4 regions of the Thauera sp. JM12B12 genome follow, and region 4 is predicted to be linked to each of the others. Evidence: predicted binding sites of a transcription regulator. Region 4 holds the regulator's gene; each other region holds the start of a gene.
What was found. Region 4 encodes sigma-54, which starts transcription at its own class of promoters, with help from an activator protein. Its sites were predicted from a motif close to TGGCACGCTTNCTGCTNA; they were not measured.
Positions count from the first base shown of each region.

Region 1: AAG895_RS01850 (TorF family putative porin) is a predicted target of sigma-54. The motif match lies at 2,856-2,873, and genes of this name have one in related genera.
Region 2: AAG895_RS14135 (PEP-CTERM sorting domain-containing protein) is a predicted target of sigma-54. The motif match lies at 1,566-1,583, and genes of this name have one in related genera.
Region 3: metK (methionine adenosyltransferase) is a predicted target of sigma-54. The motif match lies at 2,129-2,146, and genes of this name have one in related genera.

Region 1 covers NZ_CP154859.1:426,273-430,553, forward strand. The annotation lists gene AAG895_RS01835 (cupin domain-containing protein) at 1-276, shown strand, start outside; gene amt (ammonium transporter) at 391-1,713, opposite strand; gene glnK (P-II family nitrogen regulator) at 1,728-2,066, opposite strand; gene AAG895_RS01850 (TorF family putative porin) at 2,103-2,810, opposite strand; gene AAG895_RS01855 (accessory factor UbiK family protein) at 3,073-3,324, shown strand; gene AAG895_RS01860 (YifB family Mg chelatase-like AAA ATPase) at 3,432-4,281, shown strand, end outside.
Region 2 covers NZ_CP154859.1:3,125,329-3,129,609, forward strand. The annotation lists gene AAG895_RS14130 (ABC transporter ATP-binding protein) at 1-777, opposite strand, end outside; gene AAG895_RS14135 (PEP-CTERM sorting domain-containing protein) at 933-1,511, opposite strand; gene AAG895_RS14140 (hypothetical protein) at 1,735-1,950, opposite strand; gene AAG895_RS14145 (DNA methyltransferase) at 1,989-4,281, opposite strand, start outside.
Region 3 covers NZ_CP154859.1:3,881,600-3,885,880, forward strand. The annotation lists gene dapF (diaminopimelate epimerase) at 1-82, opposite strand, end outside; gene AAG895_RS17640 (lipid A biosynthesis acyltransferase) at 103-975, opposite strand; gene AAG895_RS17645 (lysophospholipid acyltransferase family protein) at 972-1,865, opposite strand; gene metK (methionine adenosyltransferase) at 2,235-3,398, shown strand; gene AAG895_RS17655 (calcium/sodium antiporter) at 3,611-4,281, shown strand, end outside.
Region 4 covers NZ_CP154859.1:645,013-649,293, forward strand. The annotation lists gene hprK (HPr(Ser) kinase/phosphatase) at 1-350, opposite strand, end outside; gene ptsN (PTS IIA-like nitrogen regulatory protein PtsN) at 319-804, opposite strand; gene raiA (ribosome-associated translation inhibitor RaiA) at 944-1,267, opposite strand; gene AAG895_RS02840 (RNA polymerase factor sigma-54) at 1,285-2,742, opposite strand; gene lptB (LPS export ABC transporter ATP-binding protein) at 2,765-3,487, opposite strand; gene recX (recombination regulator RecX) at 3,474-3,923, opposite strand; gene recA (recombinase RecA) at 3,940-4,281, opposite strand, start outside.

The sequences.
Region 1 (4,281 bases), 220 kb from region 4:
GAGATCTTCCAGACCCTGTTCTCCCATTCGCGCTGCCGCATCGAGCGCATCGTCTCCCACGGCCACGCCAGCGCGCCCGGCGACTGGTACGACCAGGATGCGGACGAATGGGTGGTGCTGCTGAGCGGCGAGGCGGTGCTGCTGTTCGCCGACGGTGAAGCCGTGAGCCTGGCGTCGGGCGACTGGATCGCGATCCCTGCCCATCGCCGCCACCGGGTGGAGTCCACCTCGGCGGATGCGATGTGGCTGGCGGTGCATTGCAGCCCCGGCGATTGATCTGCAGCCGCCTCCGGCGGCACTTGGCGGGCCCGGGGCGCCCATGAAAAACGGCGCCCCGAGGGGCGCCGTGGAAAGTCGGGGTCCGAGGAGGAGGACCCCGGCGAGTGACGCTCAGTAGCGGTAGGCCGCTTCGCCGTGCGCCGTGGTGTCGAGACCCTCGCGCTCCTCGTCTTCCGGCACGCGCAGGCCGACCAGCAGATCCGCGACCTTGTAGGCGACGAAGGCGACCACCGCCGACCACACCACGGTCACGATCACGCTCCAGGTCTGGATCCACACCTGCGAGGCGATCGAGAAGTCCTCGGCACCGGTGCCGCCCAGGGCGGGGGCCGCGAACACGCCGGTCAGGATCGCGCCGACGATGCCGCCCACGCCATGTACGCCGAACACGTCGAGCGCGTCGTCCGCACCGAGCATGCGCTTGAGACCGTTCACCCCCCAGATGCAGATGAAGCCCGACAGCGTGCCGATCACGATCGCGCCCATCGGGCCGACCGAGCCGCAGGCCGGGGTGATCGCCACCAGGCCGGCGACCGCACCCGAGGCCGCACCCAGCATCGAGGGCTTGCCTTTCAGCAGCGCCTCGCCGAGCGACCAGGCCAGCACCGCAGCGGCCGTGGCGACCAGCGTGTTGATGAAGGCGAGCGCGGCGCCCGAGGTGGCTTCGAGGTTGGAGCCGGCGTTGAAGCCGAACCAGCCCACCCACAGCAGCGAGGCTCCGACCATGGTCAGCGTCAGGCTGTGCGGCGCCAGCGACTCGCGGCCGTAGCCGATGCGCTTGCCAACCATGTAGGCGCCCACCAGGCCGGCGATACCGGCGTTGATGTGCACCACGGTGCCGCCGGCGAAGTCGAGCGCGCCGTCCTCGAGCAGGTAGCCGCCCGGGCCCCACACCATGTGGCAGATCGGCAGGTAGCACAGGGTGAACCAGATCACCGAGAAGATCAGCACCGCCGAGAACTTCATGCGTTCAGCGAAGGCGCCGACGATGAGCGCCCCGGTGATGCCCGCGAAGGTGGCCTGGAAGGCGATGAAGGCGAACTCGGGCAGCTTCACGGTCTCGGTGAAGGTGTCGGCGAGCGAGTCGATCGTCACCCCGGACAGGAAGACCTTGTCGAGCGAGCCGATGAAGGGGCTCGCTTCGGTGAAGGCCAGGCTGTAGCCGTAGATCGCGAACAGCAGCGCGTTGAGCGAGAACACCGTCATCACCTGCATCAGCACCGACAGCATGTTCTTGGCGCGCACCAGGCCGCCGTAGAACAGCGCCAGGCCGGGCAGGGCCATCATCAGCACGAGCAGCGTGGAGGTCATGATCCAGGCCACGTCGCCCTTGTTGACCTCGACCGCGGCGGCGGCGGCCTCCTGGGCGAAGGCGCCGCCCGATGCGCCGGCGAGCAGGGCTGCAGCCGGCAGGAATGCGAAGAGCTTCTTCATTTTGCGGTTCTCCCTTACAGCGCGTCCGAGCCGGTCTCGCCGGTGCGGATGCGGATGGCCTGTTCCAGATCGAAGACGAAGATCTTGCCGTCGCCGATCTTGCCGGTCGCGGCGGATTTCTCGATGGCCTCGATGGCCTGGTCGAGGATGTCGTCGGGGATCGCGGCCTCGACCTTCACCTTGGGCAGGAAATCGACGACGTACTCGGCGCCACGGTAAAGCTCGGTGTGGCCCTTCTGGCGGCCGAAGCCCTTGACCTCGGTGACGGTGATGCCCTGCACACCGATCGCGGACAGCGCCTCGCGCACTTCGTCGAGCTTGAAGGGCTTGATGATGGCGGCGATGAATTTCATGGTGTTCTCCGGTTGCGTTTGATGCCGGGGGCGTTGTCAGAAGCTCTTGCTGACGGACAGGATCACGCGCGAGTCGGCGAGGTCGCTGTTGTTCACATCGGTGTCGACGTAGTGCAGGCCGAAGTTCAGCCCCACGAACTCCTTGGAGACGCTCAGTTTCCAGTCGGTGTAGTCGTCCTGGCCCTTGATGTCGTTGTATCCGACGTGGGCGCCCAGGGTGACGCCGTAGCCGACATCGACCGCGGCGCTCAGGTCGTAGTACTGGCTGCCGTCGGAATTCGTGTAGCCGAACAGGTCGGTGAAGGCATACGAGTACTTGAAGGACAGGAACTCCCACGACAGGCCGACGTAACCCTCGAGCGTGTTCGGGCTGTTGTAGGGCTTCGGATAGCTGCCCGGGTAGTAGTACTGCAGCAGGCCGACGTCGTAGCCGATGGCGCCGACGCTGCCCTTGTAGCCGCCGTAGATGTCGATCTCGAGGCTGTTGCTGACGTTCGGGCTGCTGTCGGACAGCCAGGACACGTTCGAGCCCCACACGCCGACGTAGAGGCCGCTGTCGTGGGCGTAGTCGAAGCCGCCCTGCAGCGCCGGTCGCTCGTCGGTCTGGCTGTAGCCGCGGTAGGCGTAGTCGGAGACGAGGCCGACGTTGGCGGCGATCGGGCTGTCCTCGGCATGGACGCTGCCGGCGAAGGGCAGGGCGGCGAGGAGGGTGGCAAGCGTTGCAGCGGCGGTCTTGGTTTTCATGATCATCTCCTGGGAAAGGGTGTCGGAATGCGTGACGAGGACCCTTAAGCAGATCGTGTGCCAGCTTTGCAGATGCCTTGTGCTTAGGGCGTTTGGAGTGGAGTGGCAGGCGTTTTTGTTGCGCTGCGCAATCGTTTCGCGCACGAAACTGGGTCGCAATGCACTGAAGTGGTGCATGTCGCCCCGAGCAGGGGGCTATTCCGGTGCGGGACGAGCGGCGTGCTAGACTTTGCGCCGTCTTCACACCTTTCCGCAGGCGATCATGAGCACTCCCCGCTTCCTCGACGAAATCGGCGCCAAGCTTTCCGAAATTGCGGCCAACAGTCCGGTGCGCGACATCGAAAAGAACGCCAAAGCCATGCTCGGCGGCGCGCTCGGCAAGCTCGATCTGGTCACGCGCGAGGAATTCGAGGTGCAGCGCGAGGTGCTCGCCCACGCCCGCGAGAAGCTGGCCGAGCTCGAGGCCCGCGTCGCCGAACTCGAAGCGCGCCTCGCCGGCGGCGACAAGTCCTGAGGACGCCCCGCGCCCGGACGGGGCGCCGTGCGATGCGTTTCAGATAATCGCTTTGTCATAAGCTGCGTCTCCGCTAGACTGGCGCCCCGCCCAGTCAGGAGATGCAGATGTCGCTCGCGCTCGTGCGCACCCGCGCGCTCGAAGGACTCGTCGCGCCCGAGGTCACGGTCGAGGTCCATCTCGCCAACGGGCTGCCGGCATTCAGCCTGGTCGGGCTGGCCGACACCGAGGTGCGCGAGGCCCGCGATCGTGTGCGCGCGGCGATCCAGTCCTCGCAGTTCGAATTTCCCCAACGCCGCATCACCGTCAACCTGGCGCCTGCCGACCTGCCGAAGGAGGGCGGGCGCTTCGACTTGGCGATCGCGGTCGGCATCCTGGTGGCCTCGGGGCAGGTCGCGGGGCGTCTGCTCGAGGGGCTGGAGTTCTGTGGCGAGCTGTCGCTGAACGGCGATCTGCGCCCGGTGCGCGGGGTGCTGGCGGCGGCGCTCGCGGCGGCCCGGGTGGCGCGCGGTCTGGTGCTGCCCGCAGGCAACGCGGCCGAGGCGGCGCTGGCACGGCGCGCCCAGGTGCTGCCGGCGGCGAGCCTGCTCGCGGTGTGTGCGCATCTCAATGGCCATACCGCCATCGAAACCACGAGCCGCGCGGATTCGACGGCGCCACGGCCGGCCGCAGCGGGCGCGCAGGGGGCCGACCTCGCCGATGTGCGCGGACAACTGCAGGCGCGGCGTGCGCTCGAGGTGGCAGCGGGCGGCAGTCATTCGCTGCTGCTCTTCGGCCCGCCGGGCGCCGGCAAGTCGATGCTGGCGCAGCGCCTGCCCGGCGTGCTGCCGCCGATGAGCGAGGAGGAGGCGATCGAGGCCGCCGCGGTGGCCTCGATCGAGGGCGCCTTCGATATCCGCGACTGGGGGCGACGGCCGTTTCGCGCACCACACCATTCGTCGTCGTCGGCGGCGCTGG
Region 2 (4,281 bases), 1.7 Mb from region 4:
CAGCGTACCGCCGCCCTTGCCGAGCGCCAGCCCATAGCGCGCAAGCCCCGCGGGCACCTCGGCGAGCGGCGTGGCGAGGTGCAGGGTGAGCTGCTTGCCGCCGAGCTTCTTCATCAGCGCGGCCTTGTCCTCGACCAGGATCAGCTCGCCCCGGGCGATCACGCCGATGCGGTCGGCCATCTCCTCGGCCTCCTCGATGTAGTGCGTGGTCAGGATGACGGTGACGCCGCTGTCGCGCAGCCGGCGCACGAGCTGCCACATGTCGCGGCGCAACTCGACGTCCACGCCGGCGGTGGGTTCATCCAGGAACAGGATGCGCGGCTCGTGCGACAAGGCCTTGGCGATCAGCACACGGCGCTTCATGCCGCCCGAGAGCATCATCAGCCTGGCGTCCTTCTTCGCCCACAGCGACAGGTCCTTGAGCAGCTGCTCGAGATAGGCCGGATTGGGCGGCTTGCCGAACAGGCCGCGCGAGAAGCTCACCGTGTTCCACACCGTCTCGAAGGCATCGGTGGTCAGTTCCTGCGGCACCAGGCCAATGCGTTCGCGCGCGGCGCGGTAGTCGCGCACGATGTCGTGGCCATCGACCTGCACGCTGCCGGCGCTGGCATTGACCAGCCCGCACACGATGCTGATCAGCGTGGTCTTGCCGGCGCCGTTGGGCCCGAGCAGGGCGAAGATCTCGCCGCGGCGGATGTCGAGGTCGACACCCTTCAGCGCAGCGAAGCCGGAGGCGTAGGTCTTGGAGAGACCGGAGATCGAGATGATGGGGTCCATGGGGCCGAAGATAACAGATCGCCTTCCCCACCTCGCCCCGGAGCCCAAACGCGCGCACGCCATCGCACGGATCATCCCGGCCGCACAGCGCCGCGTTGTGCGCCCGCGGCAGCGGGCGACACCTGCCCGGTCGGACCGCTTCGAGGCTCCCTGGCTCAGGCCTTGCGGCGAAGGAAGCCGAGGCCCGTCAGGGCGAGTCCAAGCAGAGCAAGCGTGGCGGGCTCGGGGACCGTGGCGGGATCGACCACGATGTTGTCGAACTGATTCCAGCCGCCAGTGCCATCCGCCGAGCCCCAGGCAACGCTCGTGAGCGCCGTCTTATTGAAGACGAAGGTCTGCAGACCGACCAGCTGGTCGAGGGTTACGTTCTCCATCTGGGTGCCCCCGCCCTGCTGGGTGAAGGTGAACCGAATCGTGGACGAGGTCCCCTCGTTATAGACATCGGCGAGGTCGATCGCGAAGAAATCGAACACGCCCCCTCCGGCGCGCGTCATCGTTGTCGTCGCGCCCGCGAAATTGACGTAGACCGCGGCCTTGCCGGGATCGGCCTGCTGGACTTCGTTCCGGCCCCAGACCCCCAGGGCTTCCTGCTTATCGACACTGTTCGAGAACAGGAACCCGCCATATGCGAGGGGATTGACCTCGATGAGAACCCCATCGTGCGCGAGGCCATTGAAATCAATCACCGCAGCGCTCGCCTGGAGCGTCGCAAGCGACAGGGCTGCGGCAAGCACGAGCCTTTTTATATTGTGTTTCCTTTGAGATGCAACTGAACGCAGGAGCAGCTTTTAGCAAATTCCATGCCACAAAGAACCCGCCCTTTGAGAACAGCAGCTTGCCCTTGTTCGTCTGGCGCGGCGCCCGCGCACTGTAAGAAATCTCGACGCCGGGCAAGGAAGGCGGCGGCCTGATCGCCAAGGTCGCCGGCGGTGTTGGACGCCGCGATGCGAATGTTATCTACTCACGATCCGCAGCATCGAGCCGGTCCAGAACCGCGAGCGCGGCTTGAACATCGCCCGTGGCCGCGAGGGCACGAAAGTGATTCTCCGTATCCCACGCGGCAAGCGCCAGTTCGAAAAGATGGTTGTCGCCCTCGTCAGGAAGGTTCGGGCGCCAGCCGAAGTAGACCGAAACCCATCGCCGTCGTTGCGCAAGCGCCGCCAACACCTGCATAGGTGCTGTCAGATTCCCGGACAAGACGGCTCATTCATTCACCCCTGCAGCCGATACGCGCCGTCCTCGCGCACCACCATGCCCAGTTCCTCCAGCGCTTCGAGCACGGCCTGCACGCCGGCGCGGGGCGTGCGCTTGAAGCGGGCGGCGATGGCCTCGGCGGGCAGGGGCTGGTGGGCGAGCGCGCTGCGCACGGCGGCGACCTGTTCGCGCATGTTCTTGGGCCACGCGGCCTTGCCGGCGGCAGGAGCTGCGCCCGGCAAGGCGTCGGCATCGACTTCAGCGGCGGCGGCCCCGCCTTCGAGTTCGGCTTCGAGCTGCTCGGGGGCGGCGCCACCCGGCCCGGTTTGCGCGGCGCCGGGGTTCTGGTAGTCGGGGCGCAGCCAGCGCACCAGGCCGCGGGCTTCTTCGGCGGCGCGGGCGGCGTTGAGTTCGACCAGGCGGCGCAGCAGTTCTTCCTCGGCGGCGGCCTGGGCTTCGGGTTTGTCGGGCAGCGGGGTGGTGGCGCCAGGCTTGCCGACGAGTTCGGCTCCGAGGTCGCCCCAGCCGTAGGCCTCGAACACCGCGCTGTCGAGCGCGTCGTGCAGTTCGCGCAGCACCGACACCAGGCCCTGCTCGTGGATCGTGCGCTCCTTGGGCGTGAGCGTGTCGCCGGCGCGCAGCTTTTCGAGCACGTTGTACATGCCGGTGAGGGTCAGCTCGGGGTGCTGCGCCTGCTGGCGCTTGCGGTGGGCGTCGAGCTGCTCGGCGAGCTCTCGGATGCGGGCGGCCTGGGTGGGGGTGGGGTCGGGGAAGGGGAATTTCTCAAGGCAGTCCGAGTGGTTATAGGTCGAGTCATTGCCCACTCCCAGCCACCCGCCAACCCGATTGGCAAAGCAAACGTGCAACCGGGATGACAACACGCCAAGCTGAAGCGCGTCATCGAATCCGAAAACAAGAACCTTCGTCTCCGGCAAGAACGAGGACCCAATGAACTGAAAGACCCGGTGCCTTGAAGTACGGGAAGTAACGGTGATTCGCTCAAGCCCTGCGAGAGCCGCTCTGAACCTACCCCTCGGTTCGGCATGAATCCACCAGTCGCGCCGGTATTTCTCGCGCGGGTTCTTGTCCCGCTCAGGTTTGACCCGGTCGTGAAGCCACTGAAACGCATCTGGATACGTCTGTCTTAAATCATTCTGCGTGAGCCCAAAGGTGTCGATCACGTACTGAACCCGCATTGTCTGGGCCAAGTCGCGGCCAGTAATGTAACGCTTGATCAGCGCAGCAATCGTCGATTGCTGGAATGCTTCAAGTCCACTGGCCTCAACAAGAAAACCTTGTCCGGAAAGCTGGACGCCGGGGCATGCCAGACCGATGTTCGCGCTCAAGGAAGCCAGTTCGGAAGTATCAACACCGACAGTCAGGTCCGCAGAGATCACGCCCTCAACGGCGTCGAAGCGCACTTCGACCGCATCTTCGTCTGATGCGCGCTCACTTTGTGTCAGCCAAAGCCTACCCGGCTCGTGCGAAGCGTCAGCGACGCTCATTGCGACCCGCACCTGAGCTCCATCGGAGCTATCGACCCAAGGGTGATCCGGTATCGCGAATCGCAGACGAAGCTCTTGATCCAACTCGCGCTGTATCACTGAACGGTTGAACGTCTGCGAGATGGAGTTCGTAGTGATAAAGCCGAAGCGCCGAGTGGCTCCACCGCGCAGTGCCTGGGCAGCGATGTGCCACCAATACATTACGAAATCTGCAGACTCCGGGACCTCGACCCACGTTTCTCGAACGGCCGTGACATAACCATTCCCGAGAACCGCGCGCATCCGCTTGTTCCCGATGAAGGGCGGATTCCCCACGATGTAATCCGCCTGCGGCCATTCGGCCTTGCGCGGATTGACGTAGCGCATCTGCACCACCTGCGCGGCTTCGTCCGGGATGTCCTCGCCGGTGATCGGGCTCTTCCTGCAGGTGACGCCGTCCCAGCGCGTGACGGGGCGGCCGGCTTCGTCGACGACCGGTTCCTCGCGCTCATAGTCGATCAGCGCGTCGCGGTGCGCGATGTTGCGGAAGTCGCGCAGCACGGGCTCGGGCGGGTTCACCGAGCCGTGGGTGCGGAAGTGCCATTGCAGGTAGCCGATCCACAGCACCATCTCGGCGATGCGCGCGGCGCGCGGGTTGATCTCGAGGCCGAGAAACTGGTGCGGGTCGACGGTGACGCCCTCGAGTTCGAGCAGGCCCTGGGATTCGCCGAGGTCGTGCAGCAGGTTGAGCACCTCGCCTTCGAGGCGCTTGAGGTGTTCCAGCGTCACGTACAAGAAGTTGCCGCTGCCGCAGGCCGGGTCGAGC
Region 3 (4,281 bases), 930 kb from region 4:
TCAGCTCGACCGGTGTGCGGGTGGCGTCGATGACGACGAAATCGTTGCCGAGGCCGTGCATCTTGGTGAAGCGCAGTTTCATCGTGTCCTTCCAGTGATCCTTCAGTAGATCCGCGGCTCGCCCTCGGGTCGGGTCTTGAAGCGGCGGTGCACCCAGTAGTACTGCTCGGGCATGGTGCGCACCACGCCCTCGAGCCAGGCGTTCATGCGTCGGGTGTCGGCCTCGACGTCGTCGGTGGGATAGTCGGCCCAGGGCGCACCGAGCACGAGCACGTAGCCGCCACCGCCCGGCAGCATGCGCACCACGCAGGGCACGACCGCGGCGCCGGCCAGCCGGGCGAGACGCGGCAAGCCGGTGATGGTGGCTGCCTGCACGCCGAAGAAGGGCACGAAGATCGACTCCTTGCGGCCGTAGTCGAGGTCGGGCAGGTAGTAGAACGGGCGGCCGGACTTCATCGCCTTGACCGTGGCGCGCACGCCGTCGTGGCGGGAGAGCAGCAGTTGGTCGTTGAAGCGGCTGCGACCGTGGTGCAGCCAATGATCGAAGACCTTGTCGCGCTGCGGCGAATAGACGCTGACGAAATCGCCCTCGAGCGTGAGCCGGGTGCCGGCCATGTCCAGACCGAGGAAGTGCGGCGCCAGCAGCAGCACCGGGCGGCCCTCGGCGCGCAGGCGCTGGAGGTGCTCGAGCCCGTCGATGCGCACCGTGGCGCGCAGGCGCTCGGGGCTGGCCCACCACGCCAGGCCGCGCTCGAGCATGCTGCGTCCGGTGAAGGCGAAATGACGCCGGGCCAGCGCGCGCCGCTCCGCCTCGGACAATTCGGGGAAGCACAGCCGCAGGTTGATCAGCGCCACCTTTCGCCGCGGCACCACCACCCAGTAGAGCAGCCAGCCGAAGCCCGTGCCGATGCGCGCCAGCACCGCCAGCGGCAGCCAGTGCAGCAGCCAGATCAGTCCGATGATGAGACGGCTCATGATGTGCGCTCCGCGTCCGCGTCCGCCTCGGCCTGCGGCGCCTCGTCCTCGCGCTCGCGGCGCGGCCCCTTGTAGCGGTTGTAGCCCCACAGGTACTGCTGCGGGCACTGCAGGATCATGCGCTCGACCTCGCGGTTGATGATGGCGACGTCGGTGTCGAGCTCGCCGGTCAGCGCCTCGGTCGGCGCCTGCAGGCGGAACACGTAGCCCTCGCCGCGCGGCAGGCGCTCGGCCCAGGTATAGATCACGCGCACGCCCTTCACCGCCGCCAGGCGCGCGGCCAGCGTCATCGTCCACGCCGGCCTGCCGAAGAACGTGGACCACACGCCCTCGCCGGCACCGGGCACCTGGTCGGGCAGCATGCCCACCGCCTCGTGGCTGCGCAGGGTCTTGACGAGCTTGCGCACGCCGGACAGATCGGCCGGCGCGGTGCGCATCTGGCCGCGTGCGCGCCCACCTTCCATCAGCGGCTGCAGCACTTCCTTGCGCGGCGGGCGATAGAGCACGGTGATCGGAATCTGCGCCGCGATGCACTGCGCGGTGATCTCGAAGCAGCCCAGGTGCGGGGTGATGAAGAGGATGCCGGCGCCATCCGCGCGCGCCGCCTCGACCAGCTCCCAGCCCTCGGTGCGCACCGCGCTCGCCACCACCTCGGCCGCCGGCCGGCCCCAGATGAAGGGCAGCTCGAGCGCCTGACGGCCGGCCTCGACCACGGCCGCACGCAGCACCGCCTCGTCCTCGCGGCCGAGCGCGTTGAAGAGGTTCTCGCGCAGGCGGCGCGCATACGAGGGCGAGGCCTTGTAGGTCAGCCAGCCCGCCCAGCCACCGATGCGGTGCAGCCACGGCAGCGGCAGACGGGACAGGAGGCGGAATAAGCTCTGGAACAACACGAACGGGGTTCCGTAAAAGTGGCCTGAGCGTCGCGGAAACGACAATGATGGCTTGCGTGAGCGGCGATGACCCGCGAGAGCGGACTTGCCCGCGCAGATCGGTCGCTCGGTCGCGGCAATCGCGGGCAAGCCCGCTCCCATGGCGAGACGAAAATCACGATCCGGCCCGAATGCTTACACAGCCAGCCGCTTCGGTCTATAATCCGCGCTTCTCCGCCGAGTTAACTCGACAACTTGCAGGGCGGCGCGGTGCCTGGAGGGCCTCGCAAAAATACTGCTAAAGCGTCGGCTGCTCGACGAAATCCCCGGAGCTGGCCGCAGACGCAAGGCCACGGCTTACGGGGATTTTTGTTTTCAAGGAGCAGCACCATGGCAGCGTTTCTCTTCACCTCCGAATCGGTCTCCGAAGGCCATCCCGACAAGGTCGCCGACCAGGTCTCCGACGGCGTGCTCGACGCCATCCTGGCCGAAGACCCGAAGGCGCGCGTCGCCTGCGAGACGCTGGTGTCCACCGGCCTCGTCGTGATCTCGGGCGAGATCACCACCACCGCCCACCCCAACTACCGCGAGATCGCGCAGGACGTCATCCGCCGCATCGGCTACGACAACTCCGACATCGGCTTCGACTACAAGAGCTGCGCGGTACTGGCGGCGATCAACCGCCAGTCGCCCGACATCGCCCAGGGCGTCAATGCCGCCAACGACGACCCGCTCGACCAGGGCGCGGGCGACCAGGGCCTGATGTTCGGCTACGCCACCAACGAGACCGACAGCCTGATGCCGCTGCCGATCTACTACGCCCACCGCGTCATGCAGCGCCAGGCCGAGGTGCGCAAGGACGGCCGCCTGCCGTGGCTGCGCCCGGACGCCAAGAGCCAGATCACCGTGAAGTACGTCGACGGCAAGCCGGTGGCGATCGACACCGTGGTGGTGTCCACCCAGCACGACCCCGACGTCACCCAGGAGCAGATCCGCGAGGCGGTGATCGAGCTGATCATCAAGCCGGTGCTGCCGCCCGAGCTGATGCAGGGCAACGTTCGCTACCTGGTGAACCCCACCGGCCGCTTCGTGGTCGGCGGTCCGCACGGCGACTGCGGCCTCACCGGGCGCAAGATCATCGTCGACACCTATGGCGGCGCGGCCCACCACGGCGGCGGCGCGTTCTCGGGCAAGGACCCGTCCAAGGTCGACCGCTCGGCCGCCTACGCCGGCCGCTACGTGGCCAAGAACATCGTCGCCGCCGGCCTCGCCGACAAGTGCGAGGTGCAGGTGGCCTACGCGATCGGCGTGGCGCGCCCGGTGTCGCTGATGGTCAACACCTTCGGCACCGGCAGGATCGCCGACGAGAAGATCGTCGACCTGATCGGCAAGCACTTCGACCTGCGTCCGAAGGCCATCATCCAGACGCTCGACCTGCTGCGCCCGATCTACTCGCGCACCGCGGCCTACGGTCACTTCGGTCGCGACGAGCCGGAGTTCTCGTGGGAGCAGACCGACAAGGCCGCCGCGCTGCGCGCCGACGCGGGGCTCTGAGCGGCCGGGCGGGCGGCGCCTGCCTCGTCCGTGGGAGCGGGCTTGCCCGCGAAAGCAGCGTCTGAGCGCGATGTTCGCGGGCAAGCCCGCTCCCATGGATCAGCGACGTCCGCGGAGCATGGCTTCCCACAGAATCTATCCCCGGAACCCCACACCATCCCACGCGCTCCGACCCGTGTGTCACCACATTCTTGCGGCCACAGAGTTTCTCCATGCTTGAACAAGTCCTGATGTTCGCCCTCGGCCTGGTCGTCCTCGTCATCGGCGCCGACGTGCTCGTGCGCGGTGCCTCGCGACTGGCCGTCTCCTTCGGCGTCTCGCCCCTGGTGGTCGGCCTCACCGTGGTCGCCTTCGGCACCAGCGCGCCGGAGATGGCGGTGTCGGTGGGCTCGGCGCTGTCGGGCAGCCCCGACCTGGCGATCGGCAACGTGGTCGGCAGCAACATCGCCAACATCCTGCTCATCCTCGGCATCTCGGCGCTGATCACGCCACTGCTGGTCGATGAACAGATCATCCGCCAGGAGATCCCGATCATGATCGGCGCCTCGGCGCTGCTGGTGGTGATGGCGCTCGACGGCAACATCGGGCTGCTGGAGTCGATCGCGCTGTTCGTGCTGGTGATCGCCTACACGGTGTTCCTGGTCGTGCAGTCGCGGCGGGCGTCGAAGAACGTTCAGGACGAGTTCGAGACCGAGATCCCGACCTCGAACTGGGATCGCCACTGGAGCGTGCAGCTGGCGCTGATCGGGGTCGGCCTGGCGATGCTGGTGGTGGGCGCGGACTGGCTGGTGGATTCGGCCGTCGCCTTCGCGCGCGCCTTCGGTGTCAGCGACCTGGTGATCGGCCTCACGGTGGTTGCGGTCGGCACCTCGATGCCCGAGAT
Region 4 (4,281 bases):
GGGTGGCGGGCGGTGAACAGCGCCACGTCGTGCGCCTCGCAGATGCCGTGGATGATGTTTGGCACCTCGCAGCCATCGGCGACGATGATCGCGGGCGGGCGGGCGGAGAGGATCTCGTTGAGGTGGCGTGCCACCTTCTCGTTGGACTGACGTTGCGCCCACGCCAGCTCTGCGGTGCCGAGCACCTGCAGGCGGGTGGGGTGAATCAGGTTGAGGTGGCCGACGAGGTCGGCCGGCCAGATGCGCTCCTCGCCGACCGACAGCCGCGCGTCGAGGCGGCCGCTGACGTGGCTGAGGCTCAGGCTGTCGCGGTGCGCCTCATACAGCCGCGCTACGCTGGTTTGCCGCATCGGCGTCCCACTTGAGGAACATCTGGTGGATGTGGGCGCTGTCGGGTGCGCTCTGCAGGGCTTCGCGGAACTCGCGATCACTGAACATCTGTGCCAGCTCCGACAGGAGCTGCAGATGCGTCTCGTTGGCCTGCTCGGGGACGAGGAGTACGAAGAGCATGCTCACCGGCCGCCCGTCGGGGGCGTCGAACTGCACCGGGGTCGCCAGGCGCAGGAACGCACCGGCGGCCTCCTTCAGGCCCTTGATCCGCCCGTGCGGGATCGCGATGCCCTGGCCCAGACCGGTCGAGCCAAGCCGCTCGCGGGTGAACAGGCTGTCGAACACGGTGCTGCGGGCGATGCCCTGGTTGTTCTCGAACAGCAGGCCAGCCTGCTCGAAGACGCGCTTCTTGCTGCTCGCGTCGAGATCGACCACCACATTGGACAGTGGCAGGAGTTGGGATATGAGGCTCATTCGCAGGTTGGCTCGCGCAACGCCCGGGATTTCGGGACTGCCGCGCAGGGCGGGCAGACGGTCCGGGGCGAGTGGAGATCGCGTCGTGAAAACGCGCGCATTATAACCACACCCCGGACGTGGGGCTGCAACGCAGGCGTCAGGCTTCGGGGGTCTGGTGCTTCAGCGTCTCGTGGTTGTGGTCGGACTGCTTCTGCTTGTACTTCTGCACCTGGCGGTCGAGCTTGTCCGTCATCGCGTCGATGGCGGCATAGAGATCGGCGTCGTCGCTCTCGACGAAGAGGTCCTTGCCGCGCACGTGGAGGGTGACTTCGGCCTTCTGCTTGAGCTTCTCGACCGAGAGGATCACGGAGACGCTGGTGACGTTGTCGAAGTGACGAATGACGCGGTCGAGCTTGGTGGTCACGTAGTCGCGGATGGCGGGGGTGACTTCCACGTGGCGCCCGGTGATGTTGAGATTCATGGTAACTCCTGTTGTTGTCAGATGGATTTGCGCAGACTGACCGGCGGGATATTGAGGGACTCGCGGTATTTGGCGATCGTCCGCCGCGCGACCACGATACCCTGCTGGCCCAAAACTTCCGCAATCTTGGCGTCGGACAGCGGCTTCTTGCTGTCTTCGGCATCCACCAGCTGGCGGATCAGCGCCCGAATCGCCGTCGAGGATGCAGCTCCACCGGTGTCGGTGGCGACATGACTGCCGAAGAAATACTTGAGTTCGAACACGCCACGCGGGGTCGCCATGTACTTCTGCGTGGTGACGCGCGAGACGGTGGATTCATGCAGCTCGAGCTGGTCCGCGATCTCCCGGAGGGTGAGTGGCCGCATCGCCACGTCCCCATGATCGAAGAACTGCCGTTGCTGGTCAACGATGGCCTGGGATACGCGCAGGATGGTGTCGAAACGCTGCTGCACGTTCTTGATCAGCCAGCGTGCCTCCTGCAGCTGGCCGCCGAGTCCGCCGCCCTGGCCGCGGTTCTGCTGCAGCAGGCTGGCGTACAGGCGGTTGATGCGCAGGCGCGGCATGGCGTCGTGGTTGAGCGTGACCGTCCACCGCCCGCGCAGCTTGCGCACGACGACGTCGGGCAGCACGTAGCGCGTCTCGGTGTTCGAGTAGCGCGAGCCGGGGTGGGGGTCGAGGCTGCAGATCAGCGCCTGCGCGGCACGCAGGGCGTCGTCGTCGCAGCCGGTGAGCTTCTTGATGCGGGCGAAGTTGCGGTCGGCGAGAAGCTCGAGGTGCCGCGTGGCGATGTCGAGGGCGAGCGCGCGGATCGGCGAGTCGGGCAGCGTGCGCAGCTGCAGCGCCAGGCATTCCTGCGGGCTGCGGGCGCCGATGCCGGCGGGCTCGAGGTTGTGCACGTGGTGGAGGGCGATGGTGAGCTCGTCGAGATCGACCTCGGACTCGGGCGGCAGCAGTTGGAGCAGGTCCTCGAGCGGCTGGTGCAGGTAGCCGTCGTCATCGAGTGCCTCGATCAGGAAGCGCACCAGGGCGCGGTCGCGGTCGCTGAGCGGCGACAGCGCCACCTGCTGGTCGAGGTGTTCGCGCAGGGATGTGCTCGCGGCCTGCAGATCCTGGTAGTCGACATCGTCGTCGTCGCTCTCGCTGCGGCTGGATGCGCCGGTGCCGACGTTGGACCAGTCGATGCCTTCGTCCTCGCTGCTGCCCTCGCCGCCCTCGCGCGACGCGCTGTCGGCCGGGGGCGATTCGGCGGCGCTCTCGCTGCTCGACTCGCGTTCGGACGAGGGTGTGGGGGGCGGGCTCGGAGCGAAGTCCGCGCCGTCGCCGTCCTCGCGTTCGAGCATCGGGTTCTCGAGCAGGATGCGCTCGATCTCCTGGTTGAGCTCGATCGTCGACAGCTGCAGCAGCTTGATCGACTGCTGCAGCTGCGGGGTCAGCGTGAGGTGCTGGGAGAGCTTGAGCTGGAGACTGGGCTTCATCGCGTCGGTCCGCTGCGTGCGCTCACAGGCGGAAGTGCTCGCCGAGATAGACCTGGCGCACGCGCTCGTTGTCGATGATCTCGGTGGGCTGGCCGCTGGCGAGCACGCGGCCTTCGCTGATGATGTAGGCGCGATCGCAGATGCCGAGCGTCTCGCGCACGTTGTGGTCGGTGATCAGCACGCCGATGCCGCGCTCCTTGAGGAAGCGGATGATCTTCTGGATGTCGATCACCGCGATCGGATCCACGCCGGCGAAGGGCTCGTCGAGCAGGATCAGGCGCGGGTCGGTGGCCAGCGCGCGCGCGATCTCGCAGCGCCGGCGTTCACCGCCGGAGAGCGAGATCGCGGTGTTGTTGCGCAGGTGGTGGATGCCGAGTTCGTGCAGCAGTTCGTCGAGGCGCTCGCCCACCTGGCGCTTCTCCAGGTTCTGCAGCTCGAGCACGGCCTGGATGTTCTCGGCCACCGTCAGCTTGCGGAACACGCTCATTTCCTGCGGCAGGTAGGACAGGCCGAGTCGCGCGCGAGCGTGGATCGGCAGGTGGGTGAGGTCCTTGCCGTCGAGGGTGATCTGGCCGCCGTCGGCGCGCACCAGGCCGACGATCATGTAGAAGCAGGTGGTCTTGCCGGCACCGTTGGGACCGAGCAGGCCGACCACCTCGCCGGAGCCGACCTCGAAGCCGACGTCGTGCACGACGGTGCGCGCCTTGTAGCGCTTTTGCAGGCCGGCGACCTTAAGCAGACTCATCGTAGGGCTCTTTCAGCAGCTTGCGGATCAGGTCGGGCGCGAAGCCGCGGGTTTGCAGGAAGCGCGCCTGGCGAGCCCATTCGCGGGCGTCGGCGGGCGGTTCGGTGAAGCGGCTGCGCAACACGGTGCGGGCACGCTCCGCTTCCGATTCTACGCACTCGCCAGCGAGCGCCGCGTCGATCAGGTCACGCTCGATGCCGCGCCGGGCGAGCTCGCTGCGCAGCCGGCTGGTGCCGAAGCGCGCCGCCTTGCCGCGCACGAAGGCCTCGGCATAGCGGCTGTCGGACTGCAGGCCGAGTTCGCCCATGCGTTCGATGACCGCCTCTATCTCGTCGGCGTCGCCATGGGCGGCGAGCTTCCTCGCCAGCTCGGCCCGCGAGTGGTCACGCCGGGCGAGGTGGCGGAGGGCGCGTTCGCGCAGGCTGGGCTCGCCCATGCTCGACGCGCGGCAGTCAGGCCTCGGCCGGCGCCGGCGCAGCCGGCGTGGCCGGGGGCATTTCGGGCAGGCCGACGGCAACGCGGACCTTGTTCTCGATCTCGCGCGCCAGTGCCGGATTGTTGCGCAGGAACTCGCGCGAGTTGTCCTTGCCCTGGCCGATCTTGTCGCCCTGGTAGGCGTACCAGGCTCCGGACTTGTCGACGATCTTGTGCTCGACGCCGAGGTCGATGATCTCGCCCTCGCGCGAGATGCCCTCGCCGTAGAGGATGTCGAAGTGCGCCTCCTTGAACGGCGGCGACACCTTGTTCTTGACCACCTTGACGCGGGTCTCGGAGCCGACCACCTCGTCGCCCTT